Regions from separate parts of the Bradyrhizobium sp. SEMIA genome, predicted to be linked through region 1. Evidence: riboswitches for the same ligand, from Rfam matches in the RefSeq annotation. Region 1 holds a riboswitch; each other region holds the start of a gene.
The links. A riboswitch is a leader RNA that binds a small molecule or an ion and turns the genes downstream of it on or off. The one in region 1 is predicted to bind cobalamin.

Region 1 (5,643 bases):
GGACCGGCGCGACATCGAAGCCGGCCTTTGCAAGGTCAGACACCAATGCCTCGACCGAAGCCAGCGCATCGAGCCCAACCGCATGCGCGATCTGGTGCGGCCGGCCCGGATAGTTCGAAAGCACGATCGCGACGCGCTTCCCGGCAGCCGGCTTTTCCGCAAGGCGCCACCAGGCTGCAACGCGCGCGGCGACGGCCGTCACGCGCTCCTCATCCGGCCGATGCGCCAGATGCGAAAATTGCAAATCGGGATCGCGCTCCGCCGCCGACTTGAAGCTCACGACGCCCGCGAACACGCGGCCGTCGACCTCGGGCAGCACCACGTGCATCGCGAGATCGCCGGGCGACAGACCGCGCAACGATTCCGCCCAGTCCTCGCGCCGTGCCGACGAGAGCGCGACCTGGAAGACGGGACATGACGCAGCATCGAACGGCGTCGTGCCATCTTCGCCCAGCGCAGAAAACGCCGTCGCATTGACGATCGCGGCCGGAGGGTTCTTCGCAAGATAGTCCCGCAGCCAGCCCGCGACGCCCGGGCCCTTTAGGGAGGTGACGAACACGCCATACGCCGCAAAACCCTTCTCGCGCAGCGCAGCGATCAGGGCATCGACCGGGCCGGTGTCAGCGGCAGTGAGATAAGAGCGATAGAAGGTCACCAGCGCGAGCGGCCTGCCTTCACCCGGCGCCGGCGCGGCGATGACACCACGCGCGGGATCATAAAAGCCCATCTCGGGCACGGTCATCTCGCCGACGACCGGACCGGCATAAAGGCCCGAAGCCAGCGCAAGCTGAGCAATCGCGGCCTGAGCGGCAACGGGGCCACCGGTGTCGCAAAGCACCTTGAGCCGCCGCAGCGTCGAGACCGGCAGGGTCGAGTAAGCATCGAGCCGCGTGTCGTCGCGGCCGTCGGCCGGCAGCACGGCCAGCACGATGTTACGATCTTTGGCGAGCTGCTGGAGCGCCGCAAGGCCATAGGGCCAATAAGATTCTCCGCCGATCAGACGCACCAGGATGCCGCGCGCCTGCGACAGCGTGCGCTCGATATAGGTGTCGACCGAGAGCGGATGACGCAGCTCCGCGAGATTGGCGAGCCGCAGCGACGGCAGGCTGCTACGGCCGCGCCGCCAGCCCGCCGCGAATGCGGCAAGGTCGGAATCCGAGTACGAGAGCACCACGAGATCGGCCGGGTCCTGGCCGATGTCTCTTGGCGTCGCGGTCTCCTCGAGACCCCGGCTCTCGCGGAAGACGACGTGCATCAGACTCCCAATCCCGCCTTGATCGCGGCCTCATCGATATCGCCATGCTCGCCGATCACGACGAGCTTCGACTGCCTGAGACCCGCGCCCCAGGGCTTGTCGAACTGGTGGCGCACGCGCTCGCCGACGGCCTGAAGCAGCAGGCGCATCGGCTTGCCCGCGACCGCGATGTAGCCCTTGGCACGCAGCACGTTCTGCTCGCGCGCCAGCCTCTGCACCGACGCAACCAGCGTATCGACATCCGCAACCTCCGGAAGATCGATCACGACGGAGGCGAAATCATCGTGCTCGTGCTCCTCCTCGCCATCGTGATGCGACGGGCGCGCGGCAAGATCGTTCTCGGCGGCGGCGCCGAGCCCGAGAATGACGCGCGCGTCGATCGCACCGTCGGTGACGGGCAGCATCGGCACGCGGCGCGGCATCTCGGCGGCGATCGCGGCCTTGGCGGCTTCAATGCCGGCGCTGCCGGCGAGATCGGCCTTGGTCAGCAGCACGATATCTGCGCAGGCGATCTGGTCCTCGAACACCTCCGAGAGCGGCGTCTCGTGATCGAGATTTTCGTCCGCGGCGCGCTGCGCTTCGACAGCCGCCGGGTCCGGCGCGAAGCGACCGGCGGCAACCGCCTCGGCATCGGCGAGCGCGATCACGCCGTCGACGGTGATGCGCGAGCGGATCTCCGGCCAGTCGAATGCTTTCAGCAGCGGTTTTGGCAGCGCCAGGCCCGAGGTCTCGATCAGGATGTGATCGGGCCGCACCGGGCGCGCCAGCAACTGCTCCATGGTCGGAATGAAATCGTCGGCAACGGTGCAGCAGATGCAGCCATTGGCGAGCTCGACGATATTCTCCTCCGGGCAGTTGGCATCGGCGCAGGATTTCAGGATCTCGCCGTCGACGCCCTCGCTGCCGAACTCGTTGACCAGCACGGCGAGCTTCTTGCCATTGGCATTGCTGAGCAGATGCTGGATCAGCGTCGTCTTGCCGGAGCCGAGAAAGCCCGTGACCACCGTGACAGGGACTTTTGCGAGCGAGTTCATTCGGCGGCCTCCGGCAACACGGCAATGGGGGGAATGCGGGCAAGCGACTGCTTGCGGAAGATTTCGGGCCGGCTGCGCCACGGCACGAGGCCGTCGGGCGCGGCCGCATAGGCCGCGGCGCCCGCGACCACGTCCTGCGCGTTCGCATCCGACAGGCGGCCATAGACATAGGACCAGCGGCCGGGCGCGCTGAGCGCGACCGAGCAGCCCTGGCTGCATGCAGACAGGCATTCGACGGGAACCACGTTGACGCCCTCGGGCACGCCGGCCTCGAGGATCGCGCCATGCAGGCGCTTGCCGGGTGTGGTCTCGCCTTCGCCAAGCGTCTGGCCAGCGCGGCAGGTGATGCAGACGTGAAGTGTGACGGTCATCGCCTCTTCCAGAATAAACAGCGGGAGGCGAAGAGGCACACGGACCATTCTCGTGAAGGCCCGTTTCCCCGTCGCGGAACACCCCGTCCGCCGGTCCAAAACTCGTCCGCGCTGGCAGGTCTCCCGGCTTGCGGAGCAGGGTTTTGGCCCTTCGATCCCCGCCTTCCCGATCCCCTAGGGGATCAGTGGCTTCGGGCATCTCTCCGGTCACGGTCGCGGGGGCGGCTGCATTTTGGACCCAAATCTTGCCGATTCGGACCCTATCGCATTCCCTCTTCGCCTGTCATAGGACAGGAACCAGTGCCGGGCCACCATTTGCCCCCGGCCGCCTCTTGTCAAGCCGAAGGACCGGGACCGATGACGCCAGAACCGGATACCCAAACCACTGAGGAAACCGACGCCCGCCACGCCCAGAAAATGGCGAAGAAGAAGGCCGCCCGCGACAAGATCATGGCGACCAAGAGCGGCGAAAAGGGCCTGATCATCGTCCACACCGGCGCCGGCAAGGGCAAGTCGTCCTCGGCCTTCGGCATGATCGTCCGCTGCGTCGCCCATGGCTTCCCCTGCGCTGTCGTGCAGTTCATCAAGGGTGCCTGGGATACTGGCGAGCGGCGTCTGCTCACGGGCCATTTCGGCGAGCTCTGCCAGTTCCATGCCATGGGCGAAGGCTTCACCTGGGAAACGCAGGACCGCGCCCGCGACATTGCCGCCGCCCGCGCCGGCTGGGAGAAGGCCAAGGAGCTGATCCTCGATTCGAACCTGCGCATGGTCGTGCTCGACGAGATCAACATCGCGCTGCGCTACGACTATCTCGACATCGCCGAGGTCGTCGACTTCCTGACCTCGAAGCCGCCGATGACGCACGTCGTGCTCACCGGGCGCAACGCGAAGGACGAGCTGATCGAGATCGCCGATCTCGTCACCGAGATGACGCTGGTCAAGCATCCCTTCCGCTCCGGCATCAAGGCGCAAGCCGGCGTCGAGTTCTGAGCGCGATGGCACGCGCACTGATGATCCAGGGGGCCGGCTCGGACGTGGGCAAGTCGCTCATCGTGGCCGGCCTCGCGCGCGCCTTCACACGGCGGGCCTTGCGCGTACTTCCCTTCAAGCCGCAGAACATGTCGAACAATGCGGCCGTCACCGTCGATGGCGGCGAGATCGGGCGTGCGCAGGCGCTTCAAGCGCTCGCGGCGGGCGTCGAGCCGCACACCGACATGAACCCGGTGCTGCTGAAGCCCGAGACCGATGTCGGCGCGCAAATCGTCGTGCATGGAAAACGCATCGCCACCGCGCGGGCGCGCGAATACGCCGCGATGAAGCCCTCGCTGATGGGCGCGGTGCTGGAGAGCTTTGAGCGGTTGAAGGCGCGCGCTGATCTGGTGCTGGTCGAAGGCGCGGGCAGTCCGGCCGAGGTGAATCTGCGCAAGGCCGACATCGCCAATATGGGCTTTGCGCGCAAGGCCGACGTGCCGGTCGTGCTCGTTGGCGACATCGATCGCGGCGGCGTCATCGCCCAGCTCGTCGGCATCAGGACGGTGATCGACCCCGACGATGCCGCGATGATCCAGGGCTTTGTCATCAACAAGTTCCGCGGCGATCCCACGCTGTTTGACGACGGCTACAGGCTGATCGAAGAGAAGACTGCGTGGCGCGGCCCGGCGTGCTGCCCTGGTTCGCCGCGCGGCGACTGCCGGCCGAGGACGCGCTGGGCCTCAGTGATGCGCGCAAGCCCGGCCAATGCAAGATCGCGTGCCTCGCGCTGTCGCGCATCGCCAATTTCGACGATCTCGATCCACTCAAGCTCGAGCCAGGCGTCGATCTCCTGATGGTGCGCCCCGGCGAAGCGATCCCCGGCGACGTCAGACTGGTCATCATCCCCGGCTCAAAGTCCACCCGTGGCGATCTCGCGTTCCTGCGCGCGCAGGGCTGGGACATCGATCTGCTCGCGCATCACCGCCGTGGCGGCCACGTGCTCGGCCTATGCGGCGGCTATCAGATGCTCGGACGCAGCGTTGCCGACCCCGATGGCATTGAAGGCCCGGCAGGTGATACGCCGGGGCTCGGGCTTCTCGATGTTGAGACGGTGATGAGCCCGCAGAAGACGTTGACGCGCGTCGCAGCCGTCCACGCCACGACCGACCAGTTGATCGAAGCCTACGAAATCCACATCGGCCGCACCGACGGGCCCGATCGTGCCCGACCGTTCGCAAAGCTGAACGGCGAGCCGGAAGGCGCGATCTCCAGGGATGGCCGCGTGCAGGGCAGCTATCTGCACGGCCTGTTCACGTCGGATGATTTCCGCAAGGCGTTTTTGGCGAAGCTCGACATCCCCGCGGGCAACGAGCCCTATCATGCCCGGGTCGAAAGCGCGCTTGACGCCCTCGCCGATCACATCGAAAAACATCTCGATGTCGAGGGCCTGCTCGCGCTAGCGCGCTAGGGCATCGGCGAGGCGCGTCCATTCGGCCTCAACGCCGGGAAGCCCGAGCCGCAGCCATGCCGGTTTTTGCGCGAACACGCGCGACCAGATCTGGCGACGTGCAAGCTTCTCCTGCGCGGCGAGCGCGTCTGACGTCTCGTAGAGACGAAACAACGATGCACCGCCGATGAGCCGCCAGCCCTGTCCTAGCGCTATCTCGTCGAGGCGAACACAATCACGCCCAAGCCGCGCCGATGTCGCCTCCGCCCAGGCATCGTCGCGCAATGCGCGGCCGCCAATCGCAATCGCTGCGCCAGAGATAGGCCAAGGCCCGACATCGCCGCCAGCTTTGCAATGTCAGCGGCGTTGCCGATCGTGAAGCCGAGCCGCAGGCCGGCAAGGCCGTAGAACTTCCCGAAGGAACGCAGGATCAGCAGCCCAGGGCGATCCGCTTCCGGCGCCAGCGACAGATGCGGAACGGCGTCGACAAAGCTCTCATCCACGATGAGACGGCCGACGCGCGGCAGCAACGCCAGCAGATCCTTTGGTGCGAAGGTCCGGCCA
Region 2 (5,643 bases), 3.6 Mb from region 1:
GAAGTGGATGGTCGACTCAGAGCTGAATTCGCAACCAAAGACGGCGCCAGGGCAGGCGGAGCAGAACTAAAGAAGCGTTTTCCCATGCTTCAAGTCCGGATCTATGACGCGCAGACGAATGCGCGCGAGGAAATTTAGCGCCGAATCAGTCGTTCCTCGATGCCTCGCGCACGGCTCCGGGGCTCGTCGCCGGGGCCAGTCGGAAACCGGCCGATGTTCGAGGGTATGCCGACACTGCCCCATTACCCTCTTAATGGGTTTGTCGCAGCACTTGATCGTGCCGGCTCGGCGTCGGCATGCTCACCCTTCAATCGCGCGATGCGCGGCCTGCACGCCGGATCAGGGCCCGAGGCATCTCCAAGCCCGGTCCCTTGAAGAGTGGCATGGAGAGCTGGTTCCCTCGCAGATCGGTGTTCTCTCACTGCGTCGGGTGCGCTGGGAGCAAAATCTCGCCAACTGGTACGCGCCTCTGAGCTCGACTGTCGCGGAAAGGCTCGAGTAATCGTGCTGCCCGATTTTTGCCTGACGGGCTAAAGGCTGCGGGAAAGGCTCGCGACGGTTGCGAAGGAGTAAGCACCGACACTTTAGCGTTGATATTCTTGCAGTTACTCTGAGGCGGTCGGCGGTAAAGGAGCTGCGGCGCGATCTTGCTCCGCGCGACCATTAAACCGAGGGCTTTCGCTCCTTCTTACTCTTCCCGTTCCTTGGGCTCCATCCGAGCGAACCAGGAGCCAGGAGGAAAGGCCGCGATACGCTTGGCAAAGGAGGATTGCGGCTCCCAATCTTGCCCTTCGCTCTTCTCGAAAGTGATGACCCCGTTATGGGTGTAAAAACGGGGCCCTGGGATATTACAGTTCACTAAAAGCAAAACGCGCCACAGATCACCTTTTTCGGTCGGCTTGTCCTTCTGCGTCGGCAAGTAGTCCACTCCAACAGGCTCAACGATAGTGCAGCGGCCCTGCCGCAGGAGATCGCCGAGCGGGCCCTGCGTGGTCGTCACGAAGTTGAAGTTGCTCGGATCATGCAGAAAGCGAAGATTTGCGTCCCTTTCGCCATCCTTGACTTCACTGGCGATCAACCCGAGCGCCAGGGCGTGCCAGCCCAATTCGATCGGCTTTGCATAGGTCGACGCAAGTTGAAACGTGCCGTCGAGTGCGATCCTCCAGGTGATAACGTGCTGTTCGTCTAATATATCATCCGCGTGCCTGGTCCACGAAACGAAAACATAGTCGTTTCCGTCAAGTTCGGCGACGCCCCACATTCGAGGGACGAACCGTGCAACTTTCGAGACGTTGGAGATAATTTGTTCTATTGTCTCACCGTCTTGCGCTCGCCACGTTGACTTGAATCTTTCGATATGGGGGCTCTCGATAGCGCGAGCACGGTCGCCAGTCGCAGCCAGCCCGGCCAGACAGATCAGGGATCGACCGAGACAAAACAATAACGCGCGTCTTCCAGACACTTTTCTCATGACTGTTGGCCTATCTGGTTTCATCCACACGTCATTGCAGAGCGGGCAACTTCAGCCTGTTATGCGCGAGCGCAAGAAGTTAGCGACGACGCGACGGGGGACCGATGGTGTCCCGTGCGAGCAGGCGCTCTATCACGCGCCGCTAACTTCGTTGCCGGCGACAGCCTCAAGTTGCTGTGCTAGACATGCCCAGCAGGAGGAGACTGGGCATGCCGAAGACTTGCATTCCTCGTGCCAGGTTAATAGACGGCAATTCGCACCGCTTCTATGCCCTCTTTGTCGGCTTTCCGACGTGCGGGCGTCTCGATGTTTCCGTTCAGCGCGGCTTATGCACCCTCGTCACGCGCCGAATGTTCGGTGGGCGCAGCTGAACGCCTCGACCAAGTTCCTGATGAGAATTGGGAGCACGTTTGCCGCCACAGAACTGTTTGGCTCACTATCGTTACCGGAGTGTCAGCTTTCGTCCTCTGGCATGCCTCTGGGTACTCGCGGCCGAGAGGCCAGAGCGCGTTTGGCGCTTCTTTCGCGACATCCGGCACTCGCGCCGAGCATTTGGAGTCTGGCTGGCACTGCAAATCAACGTGCCGGTCAGGTATGTTGCTGACTTTGCCACGTGTCTTAGGCCTGTGCAGCACGGATCCAGCTGGTCGAGAGGGCGGCTGGATGGCGGACGCGCTCGAAAAACCTGCTGGGAAGCCTGGGACACGGATCAAATGCGTTCTGCTCCAGGCAGCAGTCCCGACCGCGGAAGCCGCTTTTATCCCTTCCACCGAACTGGCGTGCGGCCAGAGGGCAGCTGCGATGGTCATCACAATATCGCTGACTGCAGAGCGCATCTACATCGACTCAGCGATAAGGATGCGCGGTCATTCGCGTAGCGGATGCCGCAGCACCAGCTTGCGACATAATCTGAGAGGTTGACGGAAGACTTGTCTTGCCGATAATCCAAATCGTCGAGGTTCTCCGGTCCCACTTGATCCGGAGCTAAGAGGGAAGCCGGTGACAATGCCGGCGCTGCCCCCGCAACTGTGAGCGGCAAGCCGCTGTCCAACGATGTCACTGAAGCCTGCGCGGCTTCGGGAAGGCCGGACAGAAGCGATGACCCGCGAGCCAGGAGACCTGCCCCGACAATTATTCGTCCACGGGCGGGGTGTCCCGGTGGTGCGCCAAGCAGCCGTCGCACCGCGCGACTTCCCCTGCCTGCGTCCGCCACGGCCTTTGCCCCCAACATGGGGTTAACTTATGTCTCTTCTCTCCCTTCCGGTTGCCACGCTTGGAACGCCACGCATCGGTCCAAGGCGCGAGCTCAAACTCGCTCTTGAAAGCTACTGGGCGGGAAAACGCAGCGAACTGCAGTTGCTCGAGGACGCAGCTGGCCTGCGTGCCGCAAACTGGGCTCGTCAGAAATCTATCGGCGTCACCGTCATTCCATCGAACGATTTCTCGCTGTATGATCAGGTGCTCGACACAAGTGTCATGGTTGGCGCCATCCCAGAGATTTACGCTTCGAACGCCGAATCCGTTTCGCTGAAGACGTACTTCGCCATGGCCCGGGGATCACAATGCGACGATCAGGATGCGAGTTGCGGTCGCGGACCGCGCGGATTTGGCGCACCCGCTCAGGAGATGACCAAGTGGTTCGATACCAACTACCACTACATGGTCCCCGAGTTTCACAGAGGGCAGACTTTCAGGCTATGCTCTCGCAAGCCGATCGAGGAGTATGAGGAAGCCAAGGCCCTTGGCTTTCAGACCCGCCCTGTCCTGATCGGGCCGGTCACATTCCTAAAGCTCGGCAAGAGTCCCGATCCTGCGTTCCAGCCACTCTCACTACTGGATGAACTGTTACCGGCCTATATCGAGGTTCTGCAGGAATTGGCCAAACGTGGGGCAAATTGGGTTCAGTTAGACGAGCCCTGCCTGGTTCTTGATCTGGATGAGAGGACGCGGCAGTCTTTGCGACATGCCTATGATCGGCTCGCCAAGGAGGTGCCGGCCATCAAGATCTTAGTTGCCAGCTATTTCGGCGACCTCGGGAACAATCTGAACACCGCGTTGAGCCTGCCAGTTGCCGGACTACACCTCGACCTAGTTCGAGCGCCACAGTTGTTGGACCAGATCATCGCTGGCGGCCGAAGTGATCTCGTCATGTCGCTCGGTGTCGTCGACGGCCGGAATGTATGGCGGTCGAATTTGTCGTCGCTGCGCCAGCGGCTCGAACCCGCGATTGCGAAGCTCGGCAAGGACCGTGTACAGATTGCCCCATCCTGCTCGCTGCTTCATGTGCCCGTCGATGTTGAACTTGAAACCGGGCTCGTTTCCGACGTCAAGAGCTGGCTCGCTTTTGCGGTCCAGAAGATGCGGGAGCTTGCGATCCTGGCGCGGGCACTCGCAGGCGACCAGAATGTTGCGCCAGCTCTTGCCGAGTCGGAATGTGCCGCGACTGTTCGCCGGACTTCGCCGAAAATCCGTGATGCCAATGTCGCTGTCCGGATGAAAGCGATCGATCAGACCATGCGTCGACGCGGGAGCCCATTTGCCCGTCGTGCCGAGATCCAAAGCAATCGTTTCGGACTACCGGCTTTTCCTACCACGACCATCGGATCGTTTCCGCAGACCACAGAGGTCCGGAATGCCCGTGCGGCGCATGCGCGAGGCGCGATAAGTGACGAGCAATACGACAGGTTCCTCAAGGAGGAGACTGCGCGCGCCGTACGTTGGCAGGAGGACATCGGTCTCGACGTCCTCGTGCACGGCGAGTTCGAGCGCAATGACATGGTGCAGTACTTCGGCGAGCACCTCGCCGGCTTCGCATTTACCAGGAACGGATGGGTGCAGTCGTACGGCTCGCGCTGCGTCAGGCCACCGATCCTGTTTGGCGATGTGGTGCGGCCGAAGCCTATCACCGTGGACTGGTGGCGCTACGCGCAATCACTAACGAGGAAGCCGATGAAGGCCATGTTGACCGGACCGGTGACGATTTTGAACTGGTCCTTTGTTCGCGATGATATTCCCAGAAGCGAGGTCTGTCGCCAGATTGCGCTCGCGATCCGAGACGAAGTCCGCGATCTCGAGAATGCTGGTGCGACAATGATCCAGATCGACGAAGCCGCACTGCGCGAAGGAATGCCGTTGCGTCGATCTGAGTGGACGGCCTATCTCGACTGGGCCGTGGATTGCTTCAGCATCTGCTCATCGGGCGTCGCCGATGAAACGCAAATTCATACACATATGTGCTACTCGGAGTTCAACGACATCATCGGTGCGATCGCTGCAATGGACGCAGATGTCATCTCGATCGAGACGTCGCGCTCGAAAATGGAACTACTCGACGCGTTCAGGGACTACGAATATCCAAATCAGATCGGACCGGGCGTGTACGACATCCACTCCCCACGCGTTCCCGAGGCGGGCGAAATGAAGGAACTGATGGTATTGGCTCGGACCCGGCTGCAGGATTCGCAGCTCTGGATCAATCCGGACTGCGGCCTGAAGACGCGCAAATGGGAGGAAGTGCGGCCGGCACTAGCGAACATGGTCGCTGCCGCCCGCCAACTGCGCGCTGCATCCGATCCGCGAGGCCATTGATCCGGGCTTGGGTCTCTTCTCGACAAAGCGGATCTGTTGCGGTCATTTGCGCTGTCGATGATCGATGGAGCCTTGGGAATAAAAAAAAAGCCCGGCCCCGCTGAGCGGGCCGGGCGAAAGTCCGGGAGGAGCGACGCTGACGCATCGCGCGGACTTCCATCGGCGGAGAGAGGACAACCGCCGGTTCGATCACGGCAAGGACATTCGCCGAAAATCTGAGCTCAGTTGAAGCACAAGCTCAGCGTAGCTCAATTATGCCGTGGTATGCGACCGTTAGCCCGAGGTTTATAAACTTACACCAAGGTTTGTCGGTCAAGAGCACGTCGGCAACGATTACGACGCGACGAGGACGGTGATGCCGGGCGTCACCGCAGGGCACGAGCCGCAAACTCGGTGCGCTTTCCTGCCTGGAAACCTTATGCTCGGCGCGACGATACGAAAAACCCGGCTCCAAGGATCTTGCAAGCGTAGACAATGCATGAGCGGTTGATATTGATTTGACCCCTGCTTAAGGCAGTCCTTGGTCGACCGATTCCACCCAATGGTCGGGTTTCGTCTTGCGCCTCTGTTTGAGAGTTTATGAG
Region 3 (5,643 bases), 190 kb from region 1:
AATCGATGAAGCGCGACTGCACGAAGGCGACGTTGCCCCACAGTTTCAGGCCGGCGGCCGGGTTGATCGCCGCCGCAATCTCGATGCCCTTGGATTCGATCTTGCCGGCGACGTTGAAGACGATGCCGCTCTCCGGGACGTAGACGTTCTTGCGCTGGATGTCGAAGGCCGAGAACGTGGCCTCGGCCCGCTTGTCGGCCGATAGCACCTTGACGCCGGTCTCGTAGGTGCGCGACGTCGTCAGCAGGAGCGGCACGGACGGTGCGAGGATGAAGATGTTGGCCACCGTCGGGTCTGCCGCGGTCGCGTATTGGCTGTACAGCATCACGCCCGGGGTGATGTCCCAGGTGTAGCCGACGCGGCCGGTGACGGGATTGAACGTCGTCGAGAAGGGATACCCCTTCGCGGACTCCAGCGTGCCGTCGGGGAAGAAGCGGGTCCGGTCCAGCTTGATGTCCTCGAACCGGATGCCGCCGATCAACGCGAAGGTCGAGGTCAGCTTGAGCCGGTCCTCGAACGACAACGAGGCGGTGTTGACGCGGGTGTAGATCTTCTCGTCGCTGCGAGGGCCGTAGGGCCCGCGGTCGGGATTGAGCAGGTCGACGTAGTCGTTGAAGAACAGCGTGTCCTGCGAGACGTTGAACTGGTTGTTGCTCGCCGCCACGGTCGCGACGAAGCGGTTGTCCATTCCGCCAATGCTGGAATTGACGGTGAGGTCGGTGATGTTGCCGTAGAGCCGCTGCGCGTGATCCAGCGCCAGGCGCTCGCGATAGATGCTCTGCGCGCCGGCGAAGTTGCCGACAGTCTGGTCGAACGACGAGATCTCGTTGTTGAACCAGTGCCGGTGCGCGTCATAGCCGTAGACTTGGCTGCGCAGCGAGATGCTGTTGGTGATGTCCCATTGGAAGCCGCTGCGCAGCCAGAGCTCACTGGCGCCGCTGTGATTGTCGAGCACGTTGTAACTCGTGGTCAGCGTACGCGCGTCGATCGTCGGCGGGACTGGCGTGCCGCCGCCGAGGTAATAGTTGCTCCAGACCCCCGAGACGATGCCATTCGTCGGCACGATGCCCGGCCCGTTCGCCGGTACGATCGGCGTGCCCCAGTAGAAGCGGTCCTTGTCCTGCCTGTATTCGGCTGCGCCCCAGACCTTCAGGCTATCGTTGACGCGATAATTCAGCTGGCCCGAGACATTGCTGAGCCTGGAGTAGCTGTCCTCGATGAAGCTCTTGTCGTTGAAATGGCTGATGTCGAAGCGGTAGTCGAGGCCATCGATCAGCGTAGAGCCGCCCGAACCATAACCGGCGCGATAGCCGTTGAAGGAATCGTAGGAGGTGAAGGCTTCGTTGACGATCGGACCGGTATGCGGCGCTTTGGTCACGTAGTTGACGGCGCCGCCGGTTGCGCCAAGACCTGCCACCAGCGAGTCCGGTCCCTTGATGATCTCGACCTGCTGCAGGCCCGCGACATCCATGGGACGGCCGGTCATGGTCGACGGCCCGATCGGAATGCCGTTGTAGAGGGTGTTGAGCTGATCGCCGGAAAAGCCGCGCATCGAGAAGATCGCTGGTGCCCCGGGCGCATCGCCGCCAGTCACGCCGACTGCCGCCTTTGCGACGTCGGTGGTGGTCCGGATGCCCAGGTCCTGCATGGTCTGCTGGCTGATGACCTCGACGGTCGCCGGCGTCTCCCGGGCCGAAATGCCGAGGCGAGAGGAGACCCCGGCGACGGCGGCGGTGTTCAACGGTGTCGTGTCGCCGGCGGGCGGGTTGGTGGGCCTTGCAGCGATCGGTGCTGTCGGTCTTCGCCCCGTGGCCCGGCGGGCGGTCCGAGGCTTTTGGTTGCCCGGGCTGATTGCAGGCGCCGTCCTCGGTGTGGACGGGGAGACAGTCACTGGACCGATCTCCACGGGCGGCTTGTCACGGTCCACGCTCTGCGCGATCGCAGCCGCCGACAGCGACACGGAAGAGAGCAGGGAGATCAGGAAAACACGTGAATAGCCTGGCGCAACGCCGGCACGAGAATGAAGAGTTTGCACGACAACGCTCTGCGGCGACGCAAATAAACTGTCACCGCGGTTGCCTTAGTCATCTACCTTCGCCCCAGGCGGCAGATGCAGCGGCTACTTGTCCGACATCGGGGCACCCCGCCCAATGCGTTCGCGCGTGACTCATGGCTGGCAGCAGGTTTCCTGGCTCGCGGGTCATCGCCTTCGACCGCCTTCCCAGAGGCCCGAACGGGGCTCCAGTGGTTCGTTTGGTCGTCGGCTATCCGCCTACAGTTGCGGGGGCAGCCGCGGAATTGTCCGTCGAGACGGACGCACCGCATTCCCTTGAATAGTCCTTGCGGACACTACCGATCATGAAACTGGCAGCTGGCGATGAAGCCGTCAATATCCGAAGGGGACCCGTCGATTGGCCCGACCTTCGATAATGGCCATGTGTGGCTGTTTTGCCCGACCATCCAAATTCGCGCCGGCATCGATTGGCGCGCGGCGCAATTCCGCTGGCGCCTTCTGCCGCTGCAAACGCTGTTCCCGAAATCTAGAGACATTTGCGAGACCTGCGAGCGCTTCGATCGCTCGCCCAACCGCAAACCAAGGAACGCACCATGCAAACGTCGCTTCACTCCCGTCGATCCGCCATCTTCCTGCTGATGGCAGCCGTGAACATCGGACAGATTTCGATGGCGCACGGCGAGGTGCCAGTCCCCGATGCGATCGTCGGGACATGGGAGGCGGACGACGGCACGGTGAAGCTCGACATGTTCAGGAGCGGAACGGAATTCCAGGCGCGCATGCTCTACGGCAACGAGATCGTGGAGGCGGACAACGTGACCTTCAAGAAGGACGCCAAGAACCCCGATCCCGCGCTGCGTGCGCGGTCGCTGAAGAACATTGTCTTCATCGCCGGCTTGCGCTGGGAGGATGGCGAGTGGGGCGGCGGCACGATCTATGACGCCTCGTCCGGCCGCACCTACAACTGCAAGGCCACCGTCAAGGACGGCAAGATGCACCTCCGAGGCTATCTCGGGCTGCCCGCGATGGGACAAACCCGCACATTCCACCGCGCTCGCGGCTGAACGGATTTCCGCCAGGCCCGAACTGTCTTGCCAAAGCGCGGTCGCTGGTACCGCGCTTTTTCTTGGGAATACAGCGGCCCAAATCGGTCGTCAGGATTGGCGTGTTATGCAAGTCTATTGGCGCGCTTGGTCAGTCAATTCCTGCCACGGAGGCCGCAGGATAAGACAGGAACGAAGAGAGGTTGAAATGTTCGACAAGTCGAAGAGAACGGCGCTCGTCACCGGAGCGTCCTCCGGCATGGGCAAGGAAATCGCAAGGCGTCTTATCAAGGACGGATTCCAGGTCTTCGTCGCCGCGCGGCACGTCGACAAGATGGATGATCTCGTCGAGCTCGGGGCGAGGTCCCTGAGAATGGACATTTCGAGCGAGTCCGACATCCAGGCGACGGTCGATGCCATCCTGCGCGAGGTGGATGGCGTCGATGTGCTCGTCAACAACGCCGGCTTCGGCCTCTACGGTCCCGTCGAGGAGGTCGGCATCGACGAAGCGCGTTACCAGTTCGAGGTGAACCTGTTCGGCGCCGCTCGCCTGACGCAGCTTCTCTTGCCGAAGATGCGCGAAAAGCGCGCAGGCACGATCGTCAACATCACCTCGATGGGCGGCAAGATCTACACCCTCCTGGGTGCCTGGTACCATGCGACCAAGCATGCGCTGGAAGGCTGGTCCGATTGCCTGCGACTTGAACTGGCTCCGTTCGGCATCAAGGTCGTCGTCGTCGAGCCCGGCCTGATCGAGACGGGATTTGGCGATGTGGTTGCCAATGGCCTGCTCAAACGATCGGGTGGAGGTCCTTACGCCAAGCTGACGCAGGCCGTCGCGAAATCGACCCGTGCGGCTTATGGACAGGGACGCGGCACCAATCCAAGCGTCATCGCCGGCGTCGTGTCCAGGGCCGTGAAGGAGCCAAAGCCGCGCACCCGCTACGTTGCGGGTAAATATGCCTTGCCCATGATCAAGATTCGCGAATGGTTCGGCGACCGCCTGTTCGACCGCGTGATCATGAGCCAGATGCGCTAGGATTGTTCATGAGTGGTACAGCGGCAGACAGATGCAAGGTCCCCCGAGCCTTTTGGCAGGCCGTTGAACATATCGGCGTGCCGCCGGCCGTGCTGTTGCGGCAGGCGAAACTGCCGGCGACCTTGCACCTGAACGAGCAGGGGCAGGTCACCACAGTGCAATATTTTGCGCTCTGGAGAGCGCTGGAGGAGCTGAAGCCGGAGCCGGGGCTCGGCTTGATGCTGGTCCAGAGCGTCGAGACGGCGGTGCATCCGCCGTCGAGCCTCGCTGCGTTCTATGCGAGGGATTATCGCGACGGATTGCTCCGCATTGCGCGCTTCAAGCGGCTGTGCTCGCCCGAGCAGCTGCAGGTCAGGGAAGGCGAGGACGAGTGCGTTGTCGCGGTGGAGTGGCCGTATGCAACTGATCCGGAGCCCGCGATTTCGACCGACGTGACCTTTGCCTCGCTGGTCGAGCTCGGACGTCGTGGGACCGGACAGCACCTGACGCCGAAGCGGGTGGAGCTGGTTCGTCCTCGTCCCAAGAGCGACGTCCACCAGAAATATTTCGAATGCCAGATCCGCTATGGCGCGGCACGAAACCTGCTGGTCCTGAAATCCGCAGACCTCGATCGTCCGTTTCCCGGGCACAACAAGGAACTCCTCGAAATCCTGACGCCGGCATTGGCGTCCGCCCTGGGCGAGCTGGAAGCGCGCAGCTCCGTCAGGGAGCAGGTCAAGGTCGTCCTGAAGCGGAGCCTTGCGAGCGGGCGGCCCGAATTGTCCGACGTGGCGCGCGATCTCGGCTTGAGCGAGCGAACCCTTCAGCGCCGCATCACCGACGAAGGTGCGAGCTTCCGCGAGCTTCTCGTCGAGGCGCGTCAGGAGCTCGGGCGGCAACTCCTGTCGGATCCCACCGCCGACATCGACGAGGTCGCATGCCTCCTGGGCTATCAGGACGCAAGCTCCTTCTATCGCGCTTTCCGCTACTGGGAAGGCGTGACGCCGAGCCGCTGGCGCGAGCTGCATGGCAACAAGATTCACTGACGGTTGCTGCGCCCTTTTTGGCGCCTGCGGCAACTTCGTTGGCGCACCTCGTCACTGTCGATCGAGGCCAGCGAGGATAGGACTTGCCGAGTAAGTCCAACTCAATCCATCGAGGATATCGCATGTCTGGCAAAGTCTGGTTCATCACCGGGGCATCCCGCGGCTTTGGTCGCATCTGGGCGGAGGCTGCGCTCAAGCGCGGCGACAAGGTGGCTGCCACCGCCCGCATCCTGGCTGACGTGGCTGATCTCTCGGAAGCTTACGGCGATGCCGTGCTGCCGATGGCCCTGGACGTGACCAATGCCCACGCGGTGCAGAATGCCGTGAGCCGGGCTCACGCGCATTTCGGACGGCTGGACGTCGTGCTCAACAACGCAGGCTACGCGCTGGTCGGGGCGATCGAAGAGGCGCTCGAGGCCGATGTCCGCGCCGAGTTCGACACGAATTTCTTCGGCACGCTGCGCGTCATCCAGGCCGCGCTTCCCTTGCTGCGACGGCAGGGCGGCGGCCACATCATTGGCG

Region 2: it holds a riboswitch for cobalamin, as region 1 does, so the genes downstream of both, metE (5-methyltetrahydropteroyltriglutamate--homocysteine S-methyltransferase) here and FOM02_RS26280 (DUF1636 family protein) in region 1, are expected to answer to the same signal.
Region 3: it holds a riboswitch for cobalamin, as region 1 does, so the genes downstream of both, FOM02_RS25330 (TonB-dependent receptor) here and FOM02_RS26280 (DUF1636 family protein) in region 1, are expected to answer to the same signal.

The regions. Positions count from the first base shown of each region.
Region 1 is NZ_CP046601.1:5,392,328-5,397,970, reverse strand. Features, by position in the region: partial or broken gene FOM02_RS46910 (cobaltochelatase subunit CobN) at 1-1,255, opposite strand, end outside; gene cobW (cobalamin biosynthesis protein CobW) at 1,255-2,289, opposite strand; gene FOM02_RS26280 (DUF1636 family protein) at 2,286-2,660, opposite strand; cobalamin riboswitch at 2,756-2,977, opposite strand; gene cobO (cob(I)yrinic acid a,c-diamide adenosyltransferase) at 3,018-3,650, shown strand; partial or broken gene FOM02_RS26270 (cobyric acid synthase) at 3,656-5,100, shown strand; partial or broken gene cobD (threonine-phosphate decarboxylase CobD) at 5,089-5,643, opposite strand, start outside.
Region 2 is NZ_CP046601.1:8,956,580-8,962,222, forward strand. Features, by position in the region: gene FOM02_RS42855 (nodulate formation efficiency C protein) at 689-1,471, opposite strand; cobalamin riboswitch at 2,411-2,613, shown strand; gene metE (5-methyltetrahydropteroyltriglutamate--homocysteine S-methyltransferase) at 2,714-5,059, shown strand.
Region 3 is NZ_CP046601.1:5,199,158-5,204,800, forward strand. Features, by position in the region: gene FOM02_RS25330 (TonB-dependent receptor) at 1-2,035, opposite strand, end outside; cobalamin riboswitch at 2,161-2,369, opposite strand; gene FOM02_RS25335 (DUF2147 domain-containing protein) at 2,608-3,078, shown strand; gene FOM02_RS25340 (oxidoreductase) at 3,266-4,096, shown strand; gene FOM02_RS25345 (AraC family transcriptional regulator) at 4,105-5,121, shown strand; gene FOM02_RS25350 (SDR family NAD(P)-dependent oxidoreductase) at 5,244-5,643, shown strand, end outside.